DNA from 2 places in the Ruminococcus sp. RTP21358st1_G6_RTP21358_211008 genome. Region 2 is predicted to be linked to the other one. Evidence: riboswitches for the same ligand, from Rfam matches in the RefSeq annotation. Region 2 holds a riboswitch; the other holds the start of a gene.
What was found. A riboswitch is a leader RNA that binds a small molecule or an ion and turns the genes downstream of it on or off. The one in region 2 is predicted to bind tetrahydrofolate.
Positions count from the first base shown of each region.

Region 1 (3,417 bases), on a different contig from region 2:
GGTAAGTCTCAATGGAGTTTTAAAACCAGTTTCTGGGGTATGTATCAGCTGGATTCTGACGGCCCGGTTCTTTTGCTCCCGGATATTGACAGCGATTATCTGGAATTACAGCTTTATACCAGAGAACCTTACATGGCTGCCGCAGACACTGTCTGGGTTGATGACGATTTTGTAGAAATTGGTGAGACTACAGAAGAAGTAGAAGAAGTTCCAGAGGATACTTTGGAGGGAGAAAATCCGTCAGATGCAGAGGAGCCGATTGAAACTCAAATTATCGGAGGGGCAGCAGCTCCCACAGAAGTAAGGCTTCAAGACGATACAGACCAGAAAGAAAATACCGACGCAGCAGATAAAACGGATGAAGATTATGGAACCGAAGAAAGCGCATATGATGGAACTACAGGTGAAATCACTGCAGAATCTGACTGGACACCTGTCAGTGAAAAAATAAGGATTCAGATTAAGTAGAGAAACGTGAATCTTCTTAAAAAATACCATGTCAAAGAAGCTTTGCATACCTGTTTTTTCCACTGTAAAAGGTAAATTGCTTTTCATTAGGCAGAATTTTTTATATAATCCAAGTGAGAAGCAAAACCGATTGGAAGAACAGGAGCAGAGCAAATATGAACATTGGAACGCAGATATTAAAAATACGAAAAGAAAAGGCGCTGACTCAGGAGGAATTTGGAAAAATATTTCATGTTACCAGACAGACTGTGTCTAATTGGGAGAATGAAAAGAGCTTCACGTTCATGGAAAAACAAATTCGTGCGATTTGACCAGATTGTGGGGAAAGCTGTTGTAAGATACTATCCTTCTTTTAAGTGATTAGGATAATAAGAAACGCGAATATCAGTGGCTTATTTAGTACTGGAATATTCGCGTTTTTTATTTGATATCGCAAAGTTTTTATATTTTCAAATATATGTAATCAGTTGGCAGCCGGTTTTCTAAAAAGATTAAAAATTCCTGTCTGCTCAATCAATCTTGTGATGGTAAAGAAGATAAAGGAATCAATTGGCCACATGATCAGGTTCTTTACAGTACGCATTGGGAGGATTGCAAGGAATCCTTTTCCGTAAAGCATGTCCAGCCATAAGGTATTTAACAGAACATTTACAATCAGAACGACAACCAGTTTTGCAATCAGCACGCGACGGAAAGTGAGCTTATGTTTGTAGTAAAAACATCCATAAATAAATGCCGCGAGCATTGCGTTAAAGGTGAACCCAAAGAAAAATGGACCATCAGGGCGGATAAAGAATTTCACAATATCCAGCACACCGGCAAACAGACATCCGGTAATGGGTCCAAACAGATAATCAGCAATCTGGTTTGGGATACCGGAAAATCCAATTTTTACATAGGGACCGATATTGATAGAAGCAACTGAATTTAAAATCAGTGCCAGGGCAGCAAGCATTGCACAGACTGCCAGTGTAGAAGTGGTTTTCAGCTCTTTGGCTGAGGTGAGAAACATGTTCTTTGTTTTCTCCATAAAAAAATTACCTCCTTTTCTTTTTTCGCTCACAATAGGAGATAATTTATGGATTCATATTTATCTTCTGTTGCAGCGAGAAGCAATCCACGAACCGCAAGATTTCTCTTTTCGTCCTCCGGCAACTCTCCATCCGGAAGGCACTTTACGCTCATGAATTTACTCTGCATTACTTTACATGGGGCAGTATATAACAGATTATTGGAAAAAGCAAGAAAAAAAATATATAAAAATATAAGTTTTTGCAATTAAGAAAACAGACAAGAAATCGTGGCATTTTCTCCATATTTTCTAAAACTTTGTCCATATGTTTTTACAAAAATCAGACTATAATAAAAGAAAAAACCGTTCAGGAGGAATCATTATGGCAATTTTAGTTACAGGTGGTGCTGGTTATATTGGAAGCCACACGGTAGTGGAGCTTCAGAATGCAGGATATGATGTTGTGGTACTGGACAATTTAAGCAATGCAAGTGAAAAAGCACTGGACAGAGTATCAAAAATCACAGGAAAACCAGTGAAGTTTTATAAGGCAGATATTCTGGACAGAGATGCTTTAAATAATATTTTTGACAAGGAAACTATTGAGTCCTGCATCCATTTTGCAGGTTTGAAGGCAGTTGGAGAATCTGTGGTTAAGCCCTGGGAGTATTATGAAAATAACATAGCAGGCACTTTAACCCTGGTTGATGTAATGAGAAAACATAATGTGAAAAATATTATTTTCTCTTCCTCAGCAACTGTATATGGAGATCCGGCACAGATTCCGATTACAGAAGAATGCCCAAAGGGACAGTGTACGAATCCGTATGGCTGGACAAAATCCATGCTGGAACAGGTGCTTACCGATATCCAGAAAGCAGATCCAGAATGGAATGTTATGCTTCTTCGTTACTTTAATCCAATTGGCGCACATAAGAGTGGAACAATTGGAGAGAACCCAAATGGCATTCCCAATAACCTTATGCCATATATTACACAGGTAGCAGTTGGTAAGCTGAAGGAACTTGGTGTATTTGGAAATGATTATGATACTCCGGATGGAACTGGTGTAAGAGACTATATTCATGTTGTGGATCTGGCAAAGGGGCATGTAAAAGCGCTTAAGAAAATCGAGGAAAATCCTGGGCTTGCGATTTACAATCTGGGAACCGGAAAGGGCTATAGTGTTCTTGATATTGTAAAGAATTTTGAAGCTGCAACTGGTGTGAAAATTCCATATGTGATCAAACCTCGCCGAGCCGGAGATATTGCAACTTGTTATTGTGATGCATCTAAGGCAGAAAAAGAGCTTGGCTGGAAAGCAGAAAACGGTATCCGTGAGATGTGTGAAGATTCCTGGAGATGGCAGTCTAATAATCCGCAGGGATATGAAGAATAGGATGTATATTTAAAATAAGAGAGCTGTGAGATGCAGCCCTCTTATTTTTTTGAATAATTGACCTTATGTTATAAATGAACGCATTTTTATCCTAAAATGTTCTATTTTTTTAAATTCTACAATTTTGTGCATGTTTTGTTAAATGTTGTTTATGTAATTTTGGAAAAGATAAAGATATAATCATATTCGGATTAAGGAAGTACGAAAATAAACCTGAAAAAAACAGGAGAAAGAGAAGGAAAACATGGAAGAAAAAAGATATTTGAAATGGTACAACAAAGTCGGATACGGTTCCGGAGATGTGGCTGGAAATGTGGTATATGCATTCCTTTCCACCTTCGTAATGCTCTATCTGACCAATACTGTTGGATTGAATCCGGGTATTGTAGGAACATTGATTGCAGTATCAAAACTGTTTGATGGAGTGACCGATATTTTCTTCGGCTCTATGATTGATAAGACAAAAACAAAAATGGGAAAAGCAAAACCCTGGATGCTGTATGGTTATATCGGCTGTGCAGTTACTTTGATCGGTGTA
Region 1 is NZ_JBDGDM010000044.1:23,229-26,645, reverse strand. Features, by position in the region: gene AB5Z12_RS15775 (DUF4179 domain-containing protein) at 1-468, shown strand, start outside; gene AB5Z12_RS15770 (helix-turn-helix transcriptional regulator) at 624-779, shown strand; gene AB5Z12_RS15765 (folate family ECF transporter S component) at 932-1,498, opposite strand; THF riboswitch at 1,570-1,667, opposite strand; gene galE (UDP-glucose 4-epimerase GalE) at 1,863-2,879, shown strand; gene AB5Z12_RS15755 (MFS transporter) at 3,124-3,417, shown strand, end outside.
Region 1: it holds a riboswitch for tetrahydrofolate, as region 2 does, so the genes downstream of both, AB5Z12_RS15765 (folate family ECF transporter S component) here and folE (GTP cyclohydrolase I FolE) in region 2, are expected to answer to the same signal.

Region 2 (3,417 bases):
TAAGCGCAACTCCGTCTTTGATATGAGCGATACGTTCATTTTCTACTTCTACTGGATTTTTAATTGATTTTGGAAGAAAAGTCAGGTTGGCTTCATCCAGAATCGTTACTTCCTTCGGAATACTGTTTACCAGACGACAGTTGGCTTTCTTTTTACAAAGAAGAACTGTCATGTCTTTCTCAAATGTTTTTACATATTCATAAATGCTGTCATAGGGCAAAATGGTTACGCCATCCTTAGATAATGCGTCCAGAATTGAAGCCGAAAATGCTTTTTCATTTGCAAACAGCCTGATTTCTGTTTTGGTCATGACCAAATAAGAGAGAACAACCGGACAGCAATGTACATCGCCGCCACGAATATTCAGCAGCCATGCAATGTCATCCAGAGAAGTCAGTACAAATCCATCTGCACCTTTCTCTTCCATTGATTTACGGATTCTTCCACATTTGTCAGCACGGGATTCGCCTGCCCATTTTACATCCAGTTCCATAACCGGTTCGCAGGAAAGTGCCGGACGATCTTCCCAGATTTCTCCTACCAGATCAGAATCCGTCTGAAGAGTGGCTCCTTTTTTTGCAAGAAGTTCGGCCAGTTCATCTGCTTCTTCGGCGCTGACGGTTCTTCCGTCAAAACCAAGGCACATTCCCTCGCCTAATTTTTCTTCCAGAAACTGGTGCACAGTGGGAACATCTGGTTCTCCCATTTTAAAAAGCTCTACACCCGTTCCCTCCAGCTGTGCGGCCGCCTGGATGAAATATCTTCCATCTGTCCACAATCCAGCCATATCCTGCATGATGACTGCTCTGCCGGCAGATCCGGTAAAACCTGTAATATATTTTCTGCACTTAAAGTATTCTCCTACATATTCAGATGCATGAAAATCATCTGTGGGAACAAGATAGGCATCTATTTTCTTCTCTGCCATTACTTCCCGAAGTGCGGTGATTCGTTCTTTAACTGTCATAAAACTGACTCCTTCCAGTGAATTTTGTCTATTCCTATTATAATATCCACGTTACCCTTTCGCAACCTGTTTAAGAAAAAACACTTTTCTATTCCCAAAAGACGTGATATACTAACTTTCGAAATGAATGATATGCAAAATAGGATTTTATGCGTCAAGTGTTCGGTGAATGGGGAGTTGTCACTGAAACGAAAAGCACGTCTTACGGTATATTATCCGCACCCGTTGCAAGCACTATAAGAGGGATATCTCATATTGTGTCAGAGCCTGCCCGAAAGGAGCTTTCTGCAAGATGCACGTTGCGATTTGTGGAAACGTTTTTTAACAGGCTCAAGGGAATGTTTTCGACATACATTCTATCACAATTGGAGATATCCTTTTTTGCGTATTAAGCAGGCAGATATTCGAATTCGAAAATCCTTCCCCGGTTTTATCAAAAAAGGATAGTCTCCGCAATCAAATACAAAGGAGGTTATTTTTAATGGTTGACAAACAAAAAGTAGAACAGGCCATCCGCCTGCTTCTGGAAGGAATCGGTGAGGATATTACCCGGGAGGGACTGATTGATACTCCCGACAGAATTGCACGTATGTGCGAGGAAATTTACGGTGGTCTCGATCAGGAAGCAGATCACCATTTACTGAAGCAGTTTCCAGTAGAAAATAATGAGATCGTATTGGAAAAAGATATTACTTTTTACTCTATGTGCGAGCATCATCTGATGCCTTTTTATGGTAAGGCGCACCTGGCTTATATTCCCGATGGAAAAGTCACAGGGTTAAGCAAGCTGGCACGTACGGTAGAGGTTTATGCCAGAAGACCGCAGATCCAGGAACGCCTCACAGTACAGATTGCGGACGCTCTGGAGCGTGCCCTCTCTCCGAAGGGAATTATGGTTATGCTGGAAGCAGAACACACCTGCATGACCATGCGAGGCGTTAAAAAGCCAGGAAGCAAAACAATTACGACTGTAACCCGCGGAGCCTTCAAAGAAGATAAGGAGCTGCAGAAAATGTTCCTTTCCATGGTCGGAAAATGAGCAGTTCTTTTTCTGAAACAAACCGTATTTCTTTAATCTGGCGGCATCCCCTTTATCAAAAGCACTGTGAGAAAATACAGGAGCTTGAAAAAGATCGTATTTTCTGCAGACATACGCCGGAACACTTTCTGGATGTTGCCAGGCTGATGTATATTTATTCTCTGGAAAACAAGCTTAATCTGTCCAGGGAAATCATTTATGCCACTGCTCTTCTTCATGACATTGGCCGTGCGCAGCAATATCTGTCGGGTATTTCTCATGACATTGCAGGAGCTGAAATAGCCGGAAAGATTCTGGCCGATCTGCATTTTACAGAGCAGGAAAAAGAGGAAATATTATCTGCGATCAGTCAGCACAGGACGGATGGATCTGATAATGTATTGGCTATGCTGCTATATAAGGCTGATAAAAAGTCCAGAAATTGTTTTTCCTGTTCAGCAGCTTCAGAATGTTACTGGCCTTCTGAGAAAAAAAATCTGACAATTGAATATTAAGCCTTCTAAAAAATCTAACAGAAAGGATGGTTTCTATTTATGAAAATTGGAAATCGTTTTTTTGATACACAAAATCACACTTATATAATGGGAATTTTAAATATTACTCCTGATTCTTTTTCCGATGGCGGGAAATGGAATCATTTAGATGAAGCTTTGCGGCATACAGAAGCCATGATCGCGGATGGTGCGGATATTATCGATATTGGCGGGGAGTCTACGCGTCCCGGACACACGCCGGTCAGTGCAGAGGAAGAAGCTCAGAGAGTTTTGCCCGTTATCGAAGCGGTCAGAAAACGTTTTGACATTCCCATTTCTGTAGATACCTTCAAAAGCAGCGTGGCAGAAAGTGCGATTCAGGCCGGTGCAGATCTGGTCAACGATATCTGGGGATTAAAATATGATTCTGAAATGGGCGCTGTAATTGCCAAATATGATGCTGCATGCTGTCTCATGCACAATAAGTCCAATACAGAATATAACAATTTTCTCATTGATATGCTTTCTGAGACACAGGAATGTGTCAATCTTGCAAGAAAAGCAGGAATCAAAGATGAGAAAATCATTCTCGATCCAGGGGTTGGGTTTGGAAAAACATTTGAGATGAATCTGGAAACTATGAAGCATCTGGAGCTTTTTAAGAATCTGGGCTTTCCGGTTCTTCTTGGCACCTCACGCAAGTCGATGATCGGACTGGCACTTGACCTGCCTGTAGACCAGCGTGTAGAGGGAACACTGGCTACCAGTGTAATTGGTGTGATGAAGGGCTGTTCTTTTGTGCGTGTTCATGATGTCAAGGAGAACAGACGCGTGATCCAGATGACAGAAGCAATTTGGGGTTGTAATTGAGAGTAAAGAGGACATTCGCAATCCGCTTTGCTACTTGCTCATGAACGCAGTCGCGAAACGATTGCGTT
Region 2 is NZ_JBDGDM010000058.1:3,215-6,631, forward strand. Features, by position in the region: gene AB5Z12_RS17815 (aminopeptidase P family protein) at 1-967, opposite strand, end outside; THF riboswitch at 1,101-1,197, shown strand; gene folE (GTP cyclohydrolase I FolE) at 1,449-2,006, shown strand; gene AB5Z12_RS17825 (HD domain-containing protein) at 2,003-2,500, shown strand; gene folP (dihydropteroate synthase) at 2,540-3,349, shown strand.